3 regions of the Nocardia sp. NPDC050712 genome follow, and region 3 is predicted to be linked to each of the others. Evidence: riboswitches for the same ligand, from Rfam matches in the RefSeq annotation. Region 3 holds a riboswitch; each other region holds the start of a gene.
The links. A riboswitch is a leader RNA that binds a small molecule or an ion and turns the genes downstream of it on or off. The one in region 3 is predicted to bind S-adenosylmethionine.
Positions count from the first base shown of each region.

Region 1 (7,384 bases), 800 kb from region 3:
CCGTCGACTGCGAGTGCGCGCCGATCCGGCGCAGCGCCGACCGCATCATCAGCGGATTCGGCTTGCCCACGTAGTACGGCTCCTTGCCGGTGGCCCGCGTGATCAGCGCGGCCACCGACCCGGTGGCGGGCAGCAGGCCGTCGCGGGACGGGCCGGTGGCGTCCGGATTGGTGGCGATGAACCGCGCGCCCTTCTCCACCAGGCGGATCGCGGTGGTGATCGCCTCGAACGAGTAGGTGCGGGTCTCACCGAGCACCACGTAGTCGGGGGCGCTGTCGGTCAGCACGTAGCCGATCTCGTGCAGGGCGGTGGTCAGGCCGGATTCGCCGACCACGTACGCGGTGCCGCCCGGGCGCTGATCGTTGAGGAAGGTGGCGGTGGCCAGGGCGGAGGTCCAGATCGCCTCCTCCGGGATGTCGAGGCCGGTGTGGCGCAGCCGGGCCTGCAGATCGCGCGGGGTGCGGATGGAGTTGTTGGTGAGCACCAGGAACGGCGTGTTGTTGGCGCGCAGCTCCGCGAGGAACTCGTCGGCGCCGGGAATCAACTGATCCTCGTGCACCAGCACCCCGTCCATATCGGTGAGGTAGGAGAGGATCGGCTCGTTGTCTTGGGTCACGGAGCCAATTATCCGCTACCGCTCGCCCGCGCGCGCCGTTGAGACACTTCGCACACGATCCAATCCTCGTGACTATGGTCGGAACAATGGGTGATCTAAAGCTCGGATACAAAGCGTCGGCCGAACAGTTCGGACCGCGCGAACTCGTAGAAATCGCGGTGCTCGCCGAGGAGCACGGTCTCGACAGCGCGACTGTCAGCGACCATTTCCAGCCGTGGCGGCACAAGGGCGGGCACGCGCCGTTCTCGCTGGCCTGGATGGCGGCCGTCGGTGAGCGCACCAAGCGCATCCAGCTCGGCACGTCGGTGCTCACCCCGACCTTCCGGTACAACCCGGCGGTGATCGCGCAGGCGTTCGCCACCATGGGCTGCCTGTACCCCGATCGGATCATGCTCGGCGTCGGCACCGGTGAGGCGCTCAACGAGATCGCCACGGGTTACACCGGCGAGTGGCCCGAGTTCAAGGAGCGCTTCGCCCGGCTCCGCGAATCCGTCGATCTGATGCGCGCGCTGTGGAGCGGTGACCGCACCGACTTCGAGGGCCAGTACTACAAGACCGTCGGCGCCTCCATCTACGACGTGCCCAAGGGCGGCATCCCGATCTACGTCGCCGCCGGCGGGCCGCTGGTCGCGCGGTACGCGGGCCGCGCGGGTGACGGTTTCATCTGCACCTCGGGCAAGGGCATGGAGCTCTACACCGACAAGCTGATGCCCGCCGTCGCCGAGGGCGCCGCCAAGGCCGGCCGCACCGTCGAGGACATCGACCGGATGATCGAGATCAAGATCTCCTACGACACCGATCCCGAACTGGCGCTGGAGAACACGCGCTTCTGGGCACCGCTGTCGCTGACGCCGGAGCAGAAGCACTCCATCACCGATCCGATCGAGATGGAGACCGCCGCCGACGAACTGCCGATCGAGCAGATCGCCAAGCGCTGGATCGTGGCCAGCGACCCGGACCAGGCCGTCGACCTGATCAAGCCGTACCTGGACGCGGGCCTGAACCACCTGGTCTTCCACGCCCCCGGGCACGACCAGCGCCGCTTCCTGGACCTGTTCCAGCGCGACCTGGCCCCGCGCCTGCGCGCCCTCGCCTAGGTCCCCCGGCCAGAAGTTATCCACACCCCCCGACTTATCCACATTCGGAGCCTCGGGGGGTGTTTTCTGTCCTGGGAACGGCCAAGATCGGCGGAGAAGTCAGCGCCTCGGGGCTGTTCCGCTTGTACGATCAGGGAAAGGAATCTCGACATCATGGCCGACCTCGAAGACCGCGTAGCAACCCTGGAGTCGCAAATGGAAATCCAAGGCGCTAGAGATTCCGCGACCCTGACCGTGGTCTCCGGCAAACTGGTGAAGCTGGATCGTCGGCTCGGCCGCGTCCAGGAGGCTGTCACGAATCTCGCGCTGAAGCACGAGGAGTTGGCCGCCACCGTTGAACAACTCGGCACCACCGTCGAGCAACTCGGCACCACCGTCGAGCAAGGCTTCGAACGCGTCGATACCAAACTCGACGAGGTCCTGCGGCGGTTGCCGCCGCCGCAGGAGTAGCCAGCCGGTCAGCTGAGGGCGTGGTCCAAATCGTCGAGGAGGTCTTCGACGTCTTCGAGGCCGATGGAGATGCGGACTACGCCGTCGGTGAGGCCGATGGTGGCGCGGCCTTCGGGGCCCATGGCGCGGTGGGTGGTGGTGGCGGGGTGGGTGATCAGGGTTTTGGCGTCGCCGAGGTTGTTGGAGATGTCGACGATGCGCAGGCGGTTCAGTACTTCGAAGGCGCGCTTCTTGGCTTCGTCGGCGGGTGCGTTCAGTTCGAAGGTGACGACGGTGCCGCCCGCGCTCATCTGGCTCTTGGCCAGGTCGAACTGCGGGTGTGATTCGAGGTACGGGAAGCGCACCCAGTTCACGGACTTGTTGTCCTCCAGGAACTTCGCGACGCGCAGGGCCGAGGCGGCCGAGTGGTTCACTCGCAGCGGCATCGTTTCCAGGCCCTTGAGCAGGGTCCAGGCGTTGAACGGGCTCAGCGCGGGGCCGGTGTGGCGCATCAGGTTCTTCACCGGGCCGTCGATGTAGTCCTGCGGGCCGAGGATGGCGCCGCCGAGCACCCGGCCCTGCCCGTCGATGTGCTTGGTGCCCGAGTAGACGAGCACGTCGGCGCCGAGCTCGAAGCCGCGCTGCAGCAGCGGAGTGGCGAAGACGTTGTCCAGCACCACCTTCGCGCCCGCGGCGTGCGCGAGCTCGGTGACGCGGCGCACGTCGACCAGGGTCTGCATGGGGTTGGCTGGTGTCTCGAAGAACACCGCCTGGGTCGGCACCGACAGCGCCTGCTCCCACTGGTCCAGGTCGTCGCCGTCGACGAAGACGGTCTCCACGCCCCAGCGCGGCAGGATCTCGTTGCACACCACGAAACAGGACCCGAACAGGCTGCGCGCGGCCACCAGTCGATCCCCGGCGCCCAGCAGCGCGCCGAGCGCGGTGAACACCGCGGACATGCCGCTGGCCGTCGCGAAGCAGGCTTCGGCGCCGTCGAGCAGCCGCATCCGCTCCTCGAACATGGCCACCGTCGGGTTGCCGTAGCGGGAGTAGACGAAGTGCTCGATCTCGCCGGTGAAGGAGGCCTCGGCCGCCTCGGCGCTCTCGTAGACGAAGCCGGAGCTCAGGTACAGCGCCTCGGAGGTTTCCTCGAAACCGCTGCGCCGCAGGCCACCGCGCACGCCGAGGGTTGCCGGGCCGACGCCCTCGGGCAGCGGCTTGTCGAACGCGCCACCGGTGATCATGACTGCTCCTTCACAGAAGTCGGGCTCACGACTGCTTCCACGGCAACCCGCGGGCGCGCCAGCCGGAGCCGCCGCGGTGACCGTCCGCGTCGAGCGGGCCTTCGAAGCCCTCGTCCACGTTGTAGGCCGGCGCGATGCCGAGCTGGGTGGCCACCGTCGCGGCGTGCGCGGAGCGCTGACCGGAGCGGCACAGGAACACCACGGGTGCTTCCGGCGCGCGGCCGTCGAGGGCCTTGCTCAGCTGGTCGGCGAAGGCTTGATTGCGCGTGCCGGTGCCGTCGACCCATTCGATGAGCACGGTGGGGCGCTCGATCGCGGTGGTGTCGGGGACGCCGACGAAGCGCCATTCGGCTTCGGTGCGCACGTCGATCAGCACGGCTTCGGGGTTGTCGCGCAACAGGTCCCACGCTTGCTGCGGGGTGATGTCACCGGCGTAAGTCATGTCGATCCTCCTGAGAATCCGCACTTGCCGCATCGGGGTTCGGATGCGTGCCAGGTCGTCACCCGGAGCACCCCACCGCGGAGGAGGGTTGCCGACCAGCGAGCCGGGGCTTGGCGCTGGTGCTCATGACCTGGACTGAGATTGCCTGGACAGGGGCCGGGCTGTCAAACACCGAAATCGGGTCAGTTGCAGACCAGCCATTTGCCGTCGGTCCGGACCAGATTCCAGGTTTCGGTGGTCTCTTTGCCGTCGGCCTCGGTGGTGACGGTGGCCTTGGCGCGGTCCCCGTTCACGGTCTGCCCCTCGATCCTGGCGAGTTCCACCGACTTTCGGCCGCCGGCCCCGAACTGGGCGCCCAGCGGGGTTTTGGCCTCGTCGAATCCGGTGCACGCGGTGCCCGGCGCGGGCACCGCGTCGCTCTGCGCGCGGCCGCCGACGTAATTGCTGACGGCCGCGGAGATCCGGTCGGCTTCTGTGACATTTTTCTCAGCCGGGGACAGCAGCCCGCCCGCGAACACCGCGACCAGCACAATCGCGGCGAAGATCGCCGCGGCGATGAACGGGGTCATCGATCGCTTGTCGGTCTGGTCGACCAGGATCGGCTCGTCCTCTGGCGTGGGCTGCTGCTCGGTCATGGTGTCGATGATTCCTTATGCCTGGTGGACGGCACCCGTGCAGGCGGCCGAGGGCGTCCCGATAGAATCGCGAGACCGTGGTCGGCCGCCATCACCATGTGGCAGTGCGGCACGGAGCGACCTGGGGGCTTTGCAGTTACGAGCCAGCAGCACCAGCCGCATCGTCAGGGGCAACCGCAGCGGCCGCTCGACTTAGCCTAGGCTAAGAAGGACGCCATTATTTTTCGACCGAAGGTGCGCGTAAGAGATGACCGAACAGAGTGCAGCCACTCGCCCGCTCCGCATCGCGATCGTGGGCGCAGGACCGGCCGGTATCTACGCCGCCGACGCGTTGATGAAATCCGACGCCGAGGTGAGCATCGACCTGTATGAGCGCATGCCCGCGCCGTTCGGTCTGATCCGCTACGGCGTCGCGCCGGACCATCCGCGCATCAAGGGCATCATCACCGCCCTGCACAAGGTGCTCGACAAGGAGCAGGTGCGCCTGCTCGGCAATATCGACTACGGCACCGACATCACCCTGGACGACCTGCGGCGCTTCTACGACGCGGTGATCTTCTCCACCGGCGCGAACGCCGACCGCGCGCTCGACATCCCGGGCATCGATCTGGACGGCTCCTACGGCGCCGCCGACTTCGTCTCCTGGTACGACGGCCACCCGGACGTGCCGCGCGAATGGCCGCTGCACGCGGAGAAGGTCGCGGTGCTCGGCGTCGGCAACGTCGCCCTCGATGTCGCGCGCGTGCTCGCCAAGACCGGCGACGAACTGCTGCCGACCGAGATCCCGCCGAACGTCTACAACGGCCTCAAGGAGAACAAGGCCGTCGAGGTGCACGTCTTCGGCCGCCGCGGCCCGGCGCAGGCCAAGTTCACGCCGCTGGAGCTGCGCGAACTGGACCACTCGCCGACCATCGAGGTCATCGTCGACCCCGAGGACATCGACTACGACGCCGGTTCCGAGGCCGCGCGCCGCCACTCCAAGCAGGTCGACATGGTCGCCAACACCTTGGAGCAGTGGGCGATTCGCGATCAGGGCACCCGCCCGCACAAGCTGTTCCTGCACTTCTTCGAGTCGCCGTCCGAGGTGCTCGGCGCGGACGGCAAGGTCGTCGGCCTGCGCACCGAGCGCACCCAGCTCGACGGCACCGGAAACGTCAAGGGCACCGGCACCTTCCGCGAGTGGGACGTGCAGTCGATCTACCGCGCGGTGGGTTACCTCTCGCAGAACATCAACAACCTGCCCTTCGACGAGCAGGCCGGCACCGTGCCGAACGAGGCCGGCCGCGTGCTGGCCGACGAGGACGCCGACGGTCCCGCCCGCTACCTGCCGGCCACCTATGTCACCGGCTGGATCAAGCGCGGCCCGGTCGGCCTGATCGGCCACACCAAGGGCGACGCCAACGAGACCGTGGCCTGCCTGCTCGACGACAGCACGAACTTCACCCCGGCCCCGGAGCCGGAACTGGACGCCGTCACCACCTTCCTGGAGGGCAAGGGCATCCCGTTCACCACCTGGCAGGGCTGGTACCGCCTGGACGCGCACGAGCGCGCCCTGGGCGAGCCGGAGGGCCGCGAGCGGGTCAAGGTTGTCGAGCGCGAGGACATGTTGCGCGCCAGCGAACCCAACAAGGTGTAGTTCTTGGTCCTGCGACGGCAGCGAAAACTCGCTAACTGAGGCATTCTGTACAAGTGTTCGATGCCCATGTCCACATCATCGATCCGCGGTTCCCGCTGATCGAGAACGAGGGCTACCTGCCCGACCCCTACACCATCGCCGATTATCGAAAGCGCATGGCGCGCTTCGATGTCGGCGGTGGCGCGGTGGTCAGCGCGTCCTTCCAGGGCACCGACCAGACCTGGATGAAGGCGGCCCTGGCCGAGCTCGGCCCGGGCTGGGTCGGCGTGACGACGCTGAACCTGGAGACCTCCGACGCCGACATCGTCGAATTGGATCGAATCGGCGTGCGCGCCTTGCGTTTCAATCTCAAGCGCGCCGCCGCCGACATCACCGGCATGACCCTGCAGGCGCTGCGGGCGCACGATCTGGTCGGCTGGCATGTCGAGGTCTATATCGACGGTTCGATGCTGGCCTCGCTGCAACCGGTGATCTCCAAGCTGCCCGCGCTGTCCATCGACCATCTCGGCATGTCCGAGGAGAGCCTGCCGTATCTGCTGGATCTGGTGGATCGCGGCGCCCGGGTCAAGGCCACCGGTTTCGGCCGGGTGTCGATGCACGTCGCCGACACCATCCGCCGCATCCACGCGGTGAACCCGCGCGCCCTGATGTTCGGCTCCGATCTGCCGGGTACCCGCGCCGGTCGCCCCTTCCAGGACCCCGACGTCGACCTGATCTGCGACGTCGTCGGCACCGACATGTTCGCCGTCCTGGAGGACAACGCCCGCGAGTTCTACCGCCTGCCCTCGCACGCCCGCTCGGCCCTGCCGCCGCTCCCCCGCACCGAGCAGCCCACCCTGCCCCTGCACCGCGACCAGCTCCCCCGCCTGGACCCCAACGCCACGCTCCCGCTCCCCATCATCGAGCGCTAGGAATCAGCCCAGATACGGATGTGCACGACCTGCGGCGTGATGCCCTAGGCGTAATCGCACTGTGTCGTGCACGGGCAATTCTTCCAGTTCGTCCAGCTGGATGAACCGGACCTCGGTCGACTCCGAGCTGACCTCTAATTGGCCGGCACAGACCCGGCCATAGAAGGTGATGTTGAATTCCTGACGGACTTCACCGTCGGCGTATTCGATGATGTGCTCCGGATCGGTATAGATGCCGAGCAGCCCGGTGATCTCGATGTCCAGTCCGGTCTCCTCTCTCGTTTCCCGAATCACGCACTCTTCGAGCGTTTCCCCGATCTCCATGACACCGCCCGGGAACGACCAATTGCCCGAGTCGCTGCGGCGCTGCATGA
Region 1 covers NZ_JBFAHT010000003.1:473,313-480,696, forward strand. Annotated here, with positions in the region: gene AB0H76_RS22700 (HAD-IIA family hydrolase) at 1-616, opposite strand, end outside; gene fgd (glucose-6-phosphate dehydrogenase (coenzyme-F420)) at 703-1,713, shown strand; gene AB0H76_RS22710 (hypothetical protein) at 1,867-2,163, shown strand; gene AB0H76_RS22715 (O-succinylhomoserine sulfhydrylase) at 2,172-3,386, opposite strand; gene AB0H76_RS22720 (rhodanese-like domain-containing protein) at 3,412-3,828, opposite strand; SAM riboswitch class IV at 3,844-3,959, opposite strand; gene AB0H76_RS22725 (hypothetical protein) at 4,011-4,463, opposite strand; gene AB0H76_RS22730 (FAD-dependent oxidoreductase) at 4,711-6,099, shown strand; gene AB0H76_RS22735 (amidohydrolase family protein) at 6,153-7,010, shown strand; gene AB0H76_RS22740 (NUDIX domain-containing protein) at 7,014-7,384, opposite strand, start outside.
Region 1: linked by a shared signal. The riboswitch ahead of AB0H76_RS22720 (rhodanese-like domain-containing protein) and the one ahead of AB0H76_RS26305 (aminotransferase class V-fold PLP-dependent enzyme) in region 3 are both predicted to bind S-adenosylmethionine.

Region 2 (7,384 bases), on a different contig from region 3:
AGCTGAGCTGTGCCAGTAGCAGCAGGCCGAGCACGCCCAGCGCGGCGCCGACGATCATCAGCGGGCGCGGACCGAACTTCGGCAGCAGGGCACTGGTGGCGCCCGCGGAGATGGCGATACCGGCGGGGAACGCCAGGAACGCGACACCGGCCTTCAGCGGCGTGTACCCGAGCACGTTCTGCAGGTAGAAGCTCAGGAACAGGAACATCGCGAACATGGCGATCGGGATGAGCAGCGCCGCCAGCAACGCGCCGCCGCGGTTGATCTCACCGGGGATGCGCAACGGCAGCAGCGGGTTGGCGGTCCGCGCTTCGATGAAGACGAACGCCGCGAGCAGGGCCACGCCGGCGATCAGCAGGCCCAGGGTGCTGGCATCGGTCCAGCCGTGCTCGGCGGCGCGGCTGAAGCCGTAGACGATGCCGATCAGGCCGAGGGTGACGGTGATCGCGCCGGGCACGTCGTAGCCGCCGGTGCGGGGCAGCGGCACGTCCTTGAGCACGAAGACGAAGGCGCCGACCAGGGCCAGGATCGCGATCGGGGTGTTGACCAGCAGGGTCCAGCGCCACGAGGCGTATTCGGTGAGCGCGCCACCGGCGATCAGGCCGATCGCCGCGCCGCCCGCCGAGATGCCGGCGAACACCGCGAACGCGCGGGCACGCTCCTTGGTCTCGGTGAAGGTCACCGACAGCAGCGACAGCGCCGCCGGGGCCAGCAGCGCGGCGAACGCGCCCTGTAGCCCGCGACCGGCGAACAGCTGCGCGCCGGTCTGCGCCAGGCCGGCCAGCGCGGAGGCGGCGGCGAAGCCGACCAGGCCGATCATGAAGATCTTGCGGCGGCCGAGGTAGTCGGCGAGGCGCCCGCCGAGCAGCAGCAGGCCGCCGAAGATCAGGGTGTAGGCGGTCAGCACCCACTGGGTGTTGCCGTCGCTGATGTGCAGATCACGTTGTGCGAAGGGCAGGGCGATGGTGACGATGGTGGCGTCGAGCACCACCATCAGCTGGGCCAGGGCGATCACGCCCAGTGCCCACCACCGGGCCGAGCTGCCTTGCTTCTCGGGGACGTCGGAGACGTCCACCGTCGGCGCGGATTGGGTCACGGGATTCTCCCTTGTCTGGGCCTGGCTTTTCAGAAGTACGCGGACGATCCTGGCATCGTGCGACTTTTGGCGTCAAGGGAAAAATGTCGCAGTGCGACATTTGACTCATTCCGACAGGACGTGGAATGAACTGAGTTAGCATGGCGGCATGCTCGACTCATCGACCGGCAACGCCGCCGCCGATCCCGAACCGGTGCGGGGCGGTGGCAGGGCAGTGCCCACCGGTCTGCGGGAGCGCAAGAAGCAGCAGACCCGGACCCGGATCATCGAAGTAGCGCTGGAGTTGTGCGACGCGCACGGCTTCGAGGCGACCACCGTCGAGCAGATCGCCGACGCGGCGGACGTCTCGCCGCGCACCGTGAACCGGTACTTCGAGATCAAAGAGGACATCATCCTCGGCCCGGTCGAGGATTTCGGGCAGGCGGTCGCCGCCCGGCTGCGCGCGCAGCCGACGATCGGCAACCCGCTACAGGCCCTCTGCGACGCCTTCCTGGACATGGTCGAGGCCGGTGCGCGCGCGGACGCGACCGAGCCCATCTCGCTGCGCCGATTCCAGAAGATGCAGCGGATCGCGGCCAGCAGCCCGGCGGTCAGCACCCGGGCGATGGAATTCCACGACCGCAAGTCCGAACCGCTCGGGCAGGCGCTGGCCGAGCGCCTGGATATCGAACCCGGCTCGCTCACCGTGCGCCTGGCCGTCGCTACCTGGCAGATGATGTGCCACATCGCCTTCGCCGAGGACCAAGAACTGATCCTGTCCGGGGAGCCGGAAGCGGCGGCGTGCGCCACCCGTAAGACCGTGCTCGGCGCCTTCGCGGAACTGCGCCGGCTCTGTTGCGTCCCGACCGTCGAGTAGGCCGCTCACCGGCGCGTTTTCGGCGATTCGAACGATTCGGGCAGTGATCTCCTCGACGTGATTTCAATCGTTGACCGCCCGCCAGCTACCATGTTCGTTAGGTCATGAGTGCCAGCGCGAAGCCCCGGCTCGCTGGTCGGCAACCCTCCAGCAGCGGTGGGGTGCTCCGGGTGATGACCCGGCTTTCGAAAGACGAGAGCAAGCGCGCTGTTCAGGAGGTCCCCCAGATGTGTGCAAAAGTTAACCGCCACATTGCCGCGTATGCCGGCGCGAACGGCTCGACGGCGTGACCGTGGAGACCGAACCGAGCGCCCGCTGCCTGCTACCCACACCGGACGGCCGGCTGGGCACGATCCCGATCGGGGACGTCCGCCTGGAGAACGGCGCGGTGGTCCCCGATGTGCATCTCGCGGTGCAGCGCTGGGGTGAGCTATCGCCCACGCTGGACAACGTGGTGCTGGTCGAGCACGCCCTGACCGGTGATTCGCACGTGATCGGCGCTCCCGATTCGCTGCACCGGCTACCGGGCTGGTGGGACGGCATGGTCGGCCCCGGCGCGCCGATCGACACCGACGAGTGGTGTGTCATCGCCACCAACGTGCTCGGCGGCTGCAAGGGCAGCACCGGCCCGTCCTCGCCCGCCCCGGACGGAAAGCCCTGGGGCGCGCGGTTTCCCGAGATCTCCATCCGCGATCAGGTGACCGCGGAGATCGCCCTGATGGAGCTGCTCGGCGTCGACCGCCTGGCCGCCGTCGTCGGCGGTTCGATGGGCGGCATGCGGGTGCTGGAATGGATGATCACCGCCCCCGACCGGGTCGCCGCGGCGCTCGTGCTCGCGGTCGGCGCCCGCGCCACCGCCGATCAGATCGGCACCCAGACCACTCAGATCGCCGCCATCACCGCCGACCCGGATTGGCAGGGCGGGAATTATCACGGCACCGGCCGCGCGCCGATGACCGGCATGGGCCTGGCGCGGCGCATCGCGCATCTGACCTATCGCACCGAAGGCGAACTGGACCACCGCTTCGAGAACAGCGCCCAGGGCGCCGAGGATCCGTGGCGCGGCGGCCGGTACGCGGTGCAGAGCTACCTGGGGCACCAGGCCGAAAAGCTGTGCGGCCGTTTCGATCCCGCCACCTATGTGCTGCTCACCGAGGCGATGAACCGGCACGATGTCGGCCGCGGGCGCGGCGGCATCGCGGCCGCGCTGGCCGCCACGCCGGTCCCGTGCGTGGTCGGCGGCGTCGACTCCGATCGGCTCTACCCGCTGCGCACCCAGCAGGAGCTGGCCGACGGTCTGCCCGGCTGCGCGCGGCTCGAGGTCGTGCACTCCCGCGACGGGCACGACGGGTTCCTCACCGAGGCGGCCGCGGTGTCCAAGCTGCTGATCGAGACCATGCGGCTGGCACGGGACCACCGCTAGCTCAGGTGGTTTCGAGTTCGCTCCACGGTCCGGCGGCCCAGCCGTCCATTTCGTGCGAGGCCGTGCTGGTCCACCGGTGGGTCGCCGCGCCGTTGGTGAAGTAGCCGTCGTAGGAATCGCTGCGCGTGGCGATCAGGTAGTAGCCCGCGAAATCCGTTTGGGGGACAGGGAGATACGCGCACACCAGGCCGGCCGCCATGGCCAGGTCCCGGGCGCTGGCCGTGCCGACCGGAACGGCGCCGTTGCCCTGGACGTAGGCGGCGACGGTCCACAGCGGAAAAAGCCCGCAGTCGATGCCATCGAAGTTGCCTGGCATGCCGTCTCCCTACGCTGGGTCGGTGCTTGGACCGGCCGCCGAGGTCCTGGACGGCACCCTTTCAGGCTATTGCTCGACCATACGCCGCATGGTCGCCGCAGCGATGCCTCTCAACTGACCTTCGGAGGTCATTTCACTGCCGCGCGGCGCGCCGCCGGGCTGCGGTTGATATTGGTCCCGGCGAATCGGGTGGTCCCGGGCTCGGGACCCGCAGGCTGTGCCCGAGTTCGGTGCGCGGGTGCCGCATTCCCGGCGGCAGCGTGGGATGCGCTGTGCGCGTGACGAATCCGCTGGCTCGTGGTTCGCGCGGGGTTTGCGTGCACCGCTTCCACGGGATGCCGTCGTGCCTGCCGCCGCAGCGGGCACGGGCCCGGCACGCGGTCCAGCGCTGGACCGGGGGGAAATTCAGCGGAGTAGACGCGGTGGCCGCGCTACTGCACGCCGAGGCTGCTGATGGTGGCGGCGATGAACAGGATGGCCGAGCCCAGCAGCGTCAGCGCGGCGACGTCGAAGGGCTTGCTGCGCACCGCGAGCAAGCCGACCCGCGCCGTCGGCAGGGCCAGGCGTAGCGCGGCCGCCAGCAGGGTGGCGCCACCGAAGAAGAACGCGCCGCGGCGCCAGCGATCCCCGGCCACGAACACCACGGCCACCGCGACGACCACGGCCACCAGCACCATCGGCAGGTGCACGCGCAGGAATTGCCCGCCCGTGCCGCTGGGGTGCCGTTCAGCGGAGTCGATGTCGCTCACGCCCCGATTCTTGCAGACCGCTCTAGTCGAGGACCGCGACGCCTTCGATCTCGATGAGATGTTCCGGGGTGAACAGCGCGGCCACGCCGACCAGGGTGACGGTGGTTTCCGGGAATTGGTAGTGCTCGCGGGCCGCGGCGCCCGCCGCGCCGAGCGCTTCGAATTTCGAGGGGTCCCAGTCCACTACGTAGAAGCGGACACTCACCAGGTCCTCCGCTTTTCCGCCCGCCGCCTCGAGCGCACGCCCGAGGTTGATCAGCGCCTGGGTGGTCTGGGCGGCGAGACCGCCGGGCACCACCTGACCGGATTCGTCGACGCCGATCTGCCCCGACAGATGCACGATGCGGCTGCCGGTGGCGACCGTCGCGTGGGCGAAACCCGGTGCGGGCGGGCCGGATCCGGCCGGATTGTGCGCTGTGCTTGCCATGATCGAAAGCCTATCGGGTCACAGGTGCTACTACCGTCTGTAGTTCGGGCGTACGGTGAGGAAACCGAAACCGAGTACATGGGGGTACAGGTAGATGCGCGCACTCACGCGAATCCGGCACTACGCCAGCGCGTTCCGGCAGGCCAAGCGGAACCGGTCCGATCTGCCCGGCTGGTTGCTGCGGCGGCCGCTGATCGGCATCGCGGTCGCGGTGTACGAGACCATGCTGATCTTCAGCAACCGGCTGGACCCGAAGCTCAAGGAACTCGCGGAGCTGAAGGTGGCGGGTCTGATCAACTGCGAGTTCTGCCTCGACATCGGCTCCGCGCTGGGGCGCTCGGCGGGGCTGACCGAGCAGCAGATCGCCGACCTGCCGCGCTACCGGACCAGTACCGCCTACAGCGAGCTGGAGCGCCTCGTCCTCACCTTCGCCGAAGCCATGACCGCCACCCCGGCCATCGGTCTGGACGAACCGCGCGCGGCGCTGCGCGCACACCTGTCCAAGGCCCAGCTCGCCGAGCTGGCCGCCGCCATCGCCTGGGAGAACCAGCGCGCCCGGATCAACCAGGGCTTGGGCGTGCGTCCCACCGGGATGGGTGAGGGCGGGGTCTGCGCGCTGCCGGAGCGGCCCGCGCAGTAGAACCGGATCCGGCCCTGGTTGACTGGCCGGGTGTTCCGAGTGATGTTTCATGAGCCCGCGATTCCGGGGAACACCGGCAACGCGATCCGCATGGTCGCGGGAACCGGGTGCGAACTGCATCTGATCGAACCGCTCGGATTCGATCTGTCCGAGGCCAAGCTGCGCCGGGCCGGGCTGGATTACCACGATCTGGCCTCGGTGACGGTGCATCCGAGCCTGGCGGCGGCGTGGGCGGCGCTGCGGCCCGAGCGGGTTTTCGCGTTCACCACCCAGGCCGCCACGCACTACACCGATGTCGAGTACCGCATCGGTGACGTGCTGCTGTTCGGCACCGAACCCACCGGCCTGCCTGCCGAGGTGCTCGACGATCCGCTGCTCACCGCGCAGTTGCGCATCCCGATGCTGCCGGGCCGGCGTTCGATGAATCTCTCGAACGCCGCCGCCGTTGCGGTCTACGAGGCGTGGCGGCAGATCGGCTTTCCGGAGGGCGTCTAGTCCCGCTCGGGGCAACACGTGGGCAAGCTCACCGGGCAGCCGGGGAGCGAATCCGGCGGCCGAGTAGTTGACCCCTGTGTGACTACGCCGACCGCAGCCACCGCTCCGCCCGAGGCCGAGCGGACGACCTGGCACGTTCCCGCCATGCTGGCGCTCGCGCTGGGCGGATTCGGGATCGGCACCACCGAGTTCGTGTCCATGGGTTTGCTGCCCAATATCGCCGAGGCCATGGATGTGTCCGAGCCCACGGCCGGGCACGCGGTCTCCGCGTACGCGCTCGGCGTCGTGGTCGGCGCGCCGTTGATCGCGGCCCTGTGCGCGCGGATGCCACGCAAACGCCTGCTCGTGCTGCTCATGGTGGCCTTCACCCTCGGAAATGCCGCGACGGTCTTCGCCCCGACCTTCCAGACTCTGCTCGCCGCCCGGTTCGTCTCCGGGCTGCCGCACGGCGCGTACTTCGGTGTCGCCTCGCTGGCCGCGGCGAGCCTGGCGCCGGTGGGGCAGCGCGCCAAGGCGGTCGCCGCGGTTATGCTCGGGTTGAGCGCCGCCAACGTTGTCGGCGTTCCCGGCGCTACCTGGCTCGGCCAGCATCTGGGCTGGCGCGACGCGTATCTGGTGGTTGCCGTGATCGGTGTGGCCACCATCGCCGCGATCATGGCCGCCGTCCCGGAACTCACCGGATTCAAGACCACCAGCCCGCTCACCGAGCTGGGCGCGCTGCGCCGCCCACAGGTGCTGCTGACCCTGGCGGTCGGCGCGATCGGCTTCGGCGGCATGTTCGCCGTGTACACCTACATCACCACCACGCTCACCGACGTGGCCGGTCTGCGCGCCGCGCTGGTCCCGATCGTGCTGATGCTGTTCGGCCTGGGCATGATCGCGGGCAACATCATCGGCGGCGTGCTGGCCGACCGGGGCGTGGATCGCGCGATCTTCCTCGCGATGGTCGCGATGGCGGTGGTCCTGGCCGGTTTCGTGGCCGCCGCGCACAACCCGATCACGGCGGGGATCGGCGCGTTCCTGGTCGGCGCCACCGGCGCCGCCCTGGCGCCCGGCCTGCAAACCCGGCTGATGGACGTCGCGGCCGACGCGCAAACCCTGGCCGCTGCGCTCAATCACGCGGCGCTCAATATCGCCAACGCCGCGGGTGCCTGGCTGGGCGGCCTGGTCATCGCCGCCGGGTTCGGCTACACCGCGCCCGCGCTGGTCGGCGCCGGCCTGGCCGTGGCGGGCGTGCTGTTGTTCACCGTGACGGTGTGGACCGCCCGGCGCTCGACGTCCTGAGAACATACAGATCTGTATGTAAGTGTTAGAATGCGCGGATGACCAGGATATTGGGCGGTGCGAAACAGCCGCGCCGGACGCAGGAGCAGCGTAGCAGC
Region 2 covers NZ_JBFAHT010000006.1:190,242-197,625, reverse strand. Annotated here, with positions in the region: gene AB0H76_RS36450 (MFS transporter) at 1-1,096, opposite strand, end outside; gene AB0H76_RS36445 (TetR/AcrR family transcriptional regulator) at 1,245-1,952, shown strand; SAM riboswitch class IV at 2,053-2,163, shown strand; gene AB0H76_RS36440 (homoserine O-acetyltransferase) at 2,239-3,375, shown strand; gene AB0H76_RS36435 (hypothetical protein) at 3,377-3,691, opposite strand; gene AB0H76_RS36430 (DUF3017 domain-containing protein) at 4,123-4,368, opposite strand; gene AB0H76_RS36425 (RidA family protein) at 4,463-4,867, opposite strand; gene AB0H76_RS36420 (carboxymuconolactone decarboxylase family protein) at 4,962-5,507, shown strand; gene AB0H76_RS36415 (tRNA (cytidine(34)-2'-O)-methyltransferase) at 5,538-6,002, shown strand; gene AB0H76_RS36410 (MFS transporter) at 6,147-7,286, shown strand; gene AB0H76_RS36405 (TetR/AcrR family transcriptional regulator) at 7,325-7,384, shown strand, end outside.
Region 2: linked by a shared signal. The riboswitch ahead of AB0H76_RS36440 (homoserine O-acetyltransferase) and the one ahead of AB0H76_RS26305 (aminotransferase class V-fold PLP-dependent enzyme) in region 3 are both predicted to bind S-adenosylmethionine.

Region 3 (7,384 bases):
CGGGCGGCCACCGCGACTATCCCGAGCCCGCCGTGGACCGGGTCGTGCACATTCAAGAACTGTTCGCGGCGGGGCTGTCCAGCAAGAAGATCGTGCAGATCCTGCCCTGCATGCGCGACGTAGACGGCGGCGCCAACGAGTTCGCCACACCGGAACTGGTGGACGAGCTGCGCACCGAACGCGAGCGCATCGATCGCAAGATCCGCGATCTGCTGCGCTCGCGCGAGGTGCTCGATGAGGTCATCGGGCGGGCCGCCGTCTGAGGCGTCCTCAGGAGCCGATCGGCTTGCCGAACAGCGCCAGTACGGTCTCGCCGAGCATCGTGCCGGCGTAGGGCAGCACGCCGGGCGCGGCAGCCATCGAGCTGACATCGCTGGTGCTGCAACCGGATTGGGCGGGCACGCCGTTCAGCCGATCGCGCAGCCAGAGCAGGGCGGCGGGACCACCGCTGACCTCGGCGACGATGTGCTCACTGGCCCAGTCGCGGGTGTACTGGACCTGGGCGCTGGGGTCGGTGCAGTAGCTGTCGACCATGGTGTTGGCCGCGCCCAGCGGCAGGATCTCGTCCCAGCGGGAGTGCCAGATGAACATCGGCATATCGGGGACGGTCTTGCCGAGCCGGGTTTCCTCCACGACGCGCTGTACTGCCGGATTGCGCATCGGGTCACCCGCGGTGGACCACAGCAGGCCCTTCAGGTCGACGAAGGGCAGCAGCATCGACTGATATTGCACGCACAGCGGGCCTTTGGCGGTGATGAGCGCCCGGCCGAGCGGGTCGATATTGCGGTCGATGTACTCGGCGAAATACGGGTATTCGCGGGTCAATCCGATCACCGCGGCCAAGACCAGCGCGGCGGTGGCCTGCCCGTTGGCCATCTCGAGCGCGGCGCCCAGGTCGGGGCCGTTGCCGCCGCTGGCGGAGGCGACGATGTTGAGGTCGGGCGCGTAGCTCTGCTTCAGTTCGGCGGCGTGCTGGGTGGCCAGGGCGCCACCGGAGTAGCCGTACATGCCGACCGGGGCCTGCGCGCCGACGCCGAGCGGTTCGAACGCGGTGGCGGCGCGGATGCCGTCGAGGGTGATGCGCCCGGCGAGCGGGCCGGCGGCGTAGGCCGAGTTCGGGCCCTGGTGGTCGGGGATGACGACGGCCCAGCCCTGTTGCAGCGCGGCCTGCGCGAAGAGGAATTCGGCGGGCGCCACGATCTGGCCGGCGAAGGTGGCGGCCGAGAGGAATTGCAGCGCGTAGGACGGCGCGCAGTACCCGGCGAGCGAGTCCTCGGCGATCTGCACCGACAGCAGTTTGCGGGGTTCGGGGGCGACGCCGCGCGGCTTGAGCATGGTGGCCACGGCCGGAATCGGTTGTCCGGCGGTGTTGTTGGAGCGGTAGGACACCTGCCAGGCGTCGACATTGAGCGGGATGATCCCCGCGTTCGCGACGTTGACCTGCCGGACCGCGATGAGCCCGCCGGGGTCGGTGGCGGCGACCACGTCCGCGGGCGGGTTGTAGAAGGCGGCGTCGAATTCCGGCGGCAGCGGTATCGGGGCCGGCGCCTGAATGGCCGGCTGGGCCGGCGCCGGTTCGGCGACGGCGGTTGTCGTAGTGGCCAATACCGCGAGCACGCCGGCGGCCAGGGCTGCGGTACGACGCAGCGCGTGTGATTTCCAGATGGTCATCTTCGACCCACATCCCTTGTTCCCCGCATTGAGACACCTGCGTCTCAATGTTGCGCGTCACTATCGCACGAACGTGACCGGGATCGCAATTACCCCTCGGATGTGCTGGGGATCAGCAAGGCGAACAGCAGCGTCGACAGCATCTCGACCAGGGCACGCACCGGCGGCCGCTGCTCGTCCATGCTCCAGTGATGGGCCGCGCCGTTGAGCGCGCCGATGAAGCCGGCCATGGCGGTCGGCCAGCCGCAGGCCGGAGCGCGCACCTCGGGCACGTTGGAGGCGATGGCCTCGATGGTGTTGGCCCACTCGTCGCGCACGCCGAGCCGGTGCTGTTCGACGCGTTCGCTGACGCCGACCACCTCGACGTAGGCGACCTTGGCCCGGCGGATATCGCTGACCATCGCGTCCAGATACGCGGTCAGGCCCACGGTGACCAGTTCGCGGGCCGAACCGCCGGTGGTGTCGGCCAGCGCCGCCGCGACGGCGTCCCGGGCCGCCTGATGGGCCGCGTCGTAGGCGGCCATCAGGAGATCTTCGCGGCTCGAGTACTCCTCGTAGAACTGGCGCCGGGACAGGCCCGCGGTCGAGCAGATCTCTGTCACAGAGCTTTTCGCGTACGACCGATCGGCGAACACCGTCAGCGCCGCGTCTACGAACAAGGCGCGGCGCTCGGCGCGGCGCTCCAGGACCGATTGTCCGGAGTAGCTGTGTCTGGTCTGCGGCGTACCCATCGCCGCCCAGCGTAGTGCCCGCCGCGGCGCGGTTCCCGATCGGTGGCCGCAACCGAAAAGGCAGGTGCGGGCAGGTTTCCCGGCCCGCACCCGCCTTGCGGAGGTCAGTCGAGGCAGGCGGCCGCGCCGGCGCTCGGATCGGAGAAGTCGCGGGTTTCAGGGGTGGGGTTCCACAGGCCGTCGGTCTTGGCGTACTTCCAGGACGGGCCGTGCTCGACGAGCGTGGCGACGGCCTGGATCAGCCGATCGACGTCCGCGGAGCTGGTGCCGAGGCCGACGCTGGCGCGCAGCGCGCCTTCCAAGCCGAGGCGGGCCAGCAGCGGGTGGGCGCAGAAGCGGCCGTCGCGGACGCCGATGCCGTGCTCGGCGGAGAGGTAGGCGGCGACCTCGCCGGGGGCGAAGCCGTCCAGGGTGAAGGCGACGATGCCGACGATGTCGGGGCTGTCGGCCCACAGCCGCAGCTGGCGGACGCCGGGGAGGGCGGACAGGCCGGTGCGGAGGCGTTCGGCGAGTTCGTGTTCGTGCGAGATGAGGGTCTGCGGGTCGATCTGACACAGGGCGTCACAGGCGGCCGCGAGGGCGGCGACGCCGAGCACGTTGGGCGAGCCGGCCTCGTGCCGCTGCGGGGCGGGCGCCCACTGCGCCCCCGCGGTGGTGACCTCGCGGACCGCGCCGCCGCCGGCCAGATACGGTTCGGCCTGATCGAGCCAGTCCCGCCGGCCGACCAGCACGCCGGCGCCGAACGGCGCGTAGAGCTTGTGGCCGGAGAAAGCCAGGTAGTCGATGCCGGTGTCGCGCAGGCTGATCCGGCGATGCGGCGCCAGCTGCGCGGCGTCGACCAGGATGCGGGCGCCGCACTGGTGCGCGATCAGGGCGAGGCGTTCCAGCGGCAGCACCTCCCCGGTGACGTTGGAGGCGCCGGTGACCGCCAGCAGCGCGGCGGGCTTGCTGCACAATTCGGCGACGACCAGGCGGATGGTCTCCTCGACGGTGTCGGCGGCGCGCACGACGCGGCGGCCGTTCTTGGTCCACGGCAGGAAGTTGGCGTGGTGCTCGATGTCGAGGACGACGGTGTCGCCGGGGACGCAGCCGGCCAGCAGGTTCAGCGAATCGGTGGTGTTGCGGGTGAACACGACGACCTGGTCGTCGGCGGCGTCGAGGAAGCGGGTGACCGAACCGCGGGCCGCTTCGTAGCGCTCGGTGGAGATGCGCGAGGCGTAGCCGGCGCCGCGGTGCACGCTCGCGTAGAACGGCAGCAGCTCCTGCACCCGGTCGGTGACCTGGGCCAGAGCCGGCGCGCTGGCGGCGTAGTCGAAGTTGGCGTAGGTGGTGGTTCCGCCCTGCACGAGCGGCACCTGGAGATCGTCGCCGGATACTCGGGCGAGGGGGGCGCAGATCTGGGTGGCCACAGCAGTCATCACGTAAATCCCGTCGGTTCAGGGACCCGCAATCGTGAGATCGGTCGAGTCCGCGCTTGCCGCGCCCATCTGGACGAACAGCCTGGTCGTCACCCGGAGCACCCCACCGCGGAGGAGGGTTGCCGACCAGCTAGCCGGGGCTTAGTGCTGGTACTCATGACCTGAACCGAGATTGTCAGACGCACCGGCGGCCTGTCAACCGCCATTTCCCGCTAGTCGCGGCTGCATGAAAATGCAGTGAAAAGAATAAACTTGCGAACTTGTTCCGGATGCGTTCCCATGGAGGGGTGACACCTTCACTCCTGCTCAGCTTCGTCGGCCTGTGCATCCTGCTGTCCCTCACGCCCGGTCCGGACACCTTCCTGGTGCTGCGCTACTCGATCGCCGATGCCCGACCGGGGATCGCGGCGGCGATGGGGTCGGCGCTGGGCGGAATGGTGTGGGCGGTGGTCGTGGCCGCCGGTGTCGCCGCGCTGCTGGAGCAGTCCGCCACGGCCTATCGGCTGTTGAAGGTGGTCGGCGGAATCTACTTGCTGTACTTGGGAATTCGCGCCCTGATCGACCTGCGGAAGCAGCGCCGGGCGGCCGCCGCGGAACCGGCGGACACCCCGGCCCGCCCGGCGGCGGCCGCCTCGGTTCGCTCGGCGTTCGCCGCGGGCGTGATCTCCTGCCTGTTCAACCCGAAGGTCGGGTTGTTCTACCTGGCGGTACTGCCGCAGTTCCTGTCCGAGGTCAGCTTCGCCAACACCTTGGCGCTCGGCGCCATCGAATCCGCCATCGCCGCGATCGAAATGGTGCTGGTCGCGCTGCTCGCTTCGCGGGCGGTGGCGCTGCTGCGGCGGCCGGTGATCCGGGAGCGGCTCGAGCAGGCCTCGGCGGGAATTCTCGCCACGCTCGGGATCGGCACCGCCGCTTCGGCCGCGTAACGCTGCCGCGGTTCGGCGACGGGAAATTCGCAGGTACCGCAGGTACCGTGGACAGTTGGTCACCGTGGTGTTTGCCCACTGGTAACCCTGGTCGTGCAGTATTTCCGCCGTCTCGGTATGGGCCGGGATCGGTCTATGAGAGGTGGGCAGGGCGGATGCTCCAGCCGGAGGTCGATGCGGTAGCCGAGGAGCTATCGAATCCTTTGCTGCGCGGCACCCTTGCCCCGCCGGCCCGGACCCTGGTCGATATTCTCGCCGCGACCGCGGACACCTACCCCGACGCGCCCGCCCTCGATGACGGCACGACGGTGCTCGGGTACGCCGAACTGCTGGCCGAGGTCGATACCGTGGTCGGTCGGCTGGCCGCCGCGGGTGTCCGGGCGGGGGACCGGGTCGGGGTGCGGATGCCCTCGGGGAGCAGCGATCTCTACGTCACCATTCTCGCGGTGCTGCACGCGGGCGCCGCCTACGTCCCGGTCGACGCCGACGATCCGGACGAGCGGGCCCGCCTGGTCTTCGGCGAGGCGCGGGTCAGCGCGATCGTCACGGCGGCCGGTGTGGAGCGCACCGGAGTCGAAACAGCCGACGCGGCAGTGGAATCCACCGAACTCCCGGCACCCGACGACGACGCCTGGATCATCTTCACCTCCGGGTCCACCGGTACGCCGAAAGGTGTTGCGGTGACCCATCGCAACGCCGCCGCGTTCGTCGACGCCGAGGCCCGGCTGTTCCTGCGCGACGCGCCGATCGGCCCCGGCGACCGGGTACTGGCGGGGCTCTCGGTGGCCTTCGACGCCTCCTGCGAGGAGATGTGGCTGGCCTGGCGGCACGGCGCCTGCCTGGTGCCCGCGCCGCGCGCGCTGGTGCGGACCGGCGCGGATCTGGGGCCGTGGCTGGTGCGCCGGGAGATCAGCATCGTCTCCACCGTGCCGACCCTGGCCGCCACCTGGCCGGCCGAGGCGCTGGACTCGGTCCGGCTGCTCATCTTCGGCGGCGAGGCGGTCCCGCCCGAACTCGCGGAAAAGCTCGCCGGAAACAGCAGTTCGGGAGACGTCGACTCGGTCCGGGAGGTGTGGAACACCTACGGGCCGACCGAGGCCACCGTGGTCGCCTGCGCGGCGCTGCTCGACGGCACCTGGCCGGTCCGGATCGGTCTCCCGCTCGACGGCTGGGACCTCACCGTCGTCGACGCGGCCGGTAATCCGGTGGGGGAGGGCGAATCCGGCGAGCTCGTCATCGGCGGTATCGGCTTGGCCCGGTACCTCGACCCCGCCAAGGATGCCGAGAAATACGCGCCGCTGGCCTCGGTCGGCTGGGAGCGGGCGTACCGCAGCGGCGATCTGGTGCGCAACGACCGGGAGGGTCTGGTCTTCCTCGGCCGCGCCGACGACCAGATCAAGCTGGGCGGCCGCCGGATCGAACTCGGCGAGATCGACAACGCGTTGCAGCACCTGCCGGGTGTCACCGGCGCCGCGGCCGCGATCCGAACCACCAAGGCGGGCAACAAGATCCTGGTCGGCTATCTGACCGGCCCCGGCGACGATTTCGACCAGGCCGGAGCCAGAGCGATACTAGCCGAACAACTTCCGGCGCCACTGGTGCCCCGGCTCGCTGTCGTCGCGGAACTGCCCACCCGCACCTCCGGCAAGGTCGACCGCGACGCGCTGCCCTGGCCGCTGCCCAAGCACAAGGACCCGGACGCCGACACCGGACTGTCCCCGACGGCGCAGTGGGTCGCGGGACTGTGGGATTCGCTCCTCGGCGCGGAGGCCACCGGACCGGGCACCGACTTCTTCGATCTCGGCGGCGGCTCGCTCGCGGCCGCCCAGCTGGTGGCGGCCTTGCGCGAGCGCTATCCGCACGTCGCGGTCGCCGATCTGTACGACCATCCGCGCCTCGGCGCGCTGGCCGACTTCCTGGACGCGAGCGCCCCGGTCGAGGCCGTCGACGAACGCCTCGTGCGCCCGACGCCGCTGAGCGCCCAGACCTTCCAGGTCCTGGCCACCATCCCGCTGACCACGCTCACCGGCCTGCAATGGCTGACCTGGCTCGCCATCGTCGGCAATATCGCCGCCCGCTACGGCGCGCTGCCGTGGCTGCCGCATCTGTCCTGGTGGTGGGCACTGGTGGCGTTCCTGCTGTTCATTTCCCCGCCGGGGCGCATGGCGCTGTGTGTGCTCGGGGCCCGGCTGCTGCTGCGCGGCGTCGAGCCGGGCAGTTACGAGCGCGGCGGCCCGGTGCATCTGCGGCTGTGGGCCGCGATCCGGCTCTCCGAGGCCAGCGGCGCGGAGAACCTGTCCGGCGCACCGTGGATGGTGCCGTTCGCGCGGGCGCTGGGCGCGAAGATCGGCGAGGGCGTCGATCTGCACACGCTGCCGCCGGTCACCGGCATGCTGGAACTCGGCGACGGGTGCAGCATCGAACCCGAGGTCGACCTGTCCGGCTACTGGATCGACGGCGACCTGGTGCACATCGGCCCGATCACCATCGGACCGGGGGCCGTGGTTGGTGCGCGCTCGATCCTGCTGCCCGGCACCCGGATCGGGAAGAACGCCGAGATCGCCGCGGGTTCCGCGGTCGCGGGCAAGGTCAAGGCCGAACAGGAGTGGGCGGGCTCGCCCGCGGTGAAAGTCGGTAA
Region 3 covers NZ_JBFAHT010000003.1:1,271,275-1,278,658, forward strand. Annotated here, with positions in the region: gene AB0H76_RS26290 (MerR family transcriptional regulator) at 1-263, shown strand, start outside; gene AB0H76_RS26295 (lipase family protein) at 271-1,671, opposite strand; gene AB0H76_RS26300 (TetR/AcrR family transcriptional regulator) at 1,761-2,402, opposite strand; gene AB0H76_RS26305 (aminotransferase class V-fold PLP-dependent enzyme) at 2,507-3,820, opposite strand; SAM riboswitch class IV at 3,868-3,982, opposite strand; gene AB0H76_RS26310 (LysE family translocator) at 4,108-4,746, shown strand; gene AB0H76_RS26315 (Pls/PosA family non-ribosomal peptide synthetase) at 4,902-7,384, shown strand, end outside.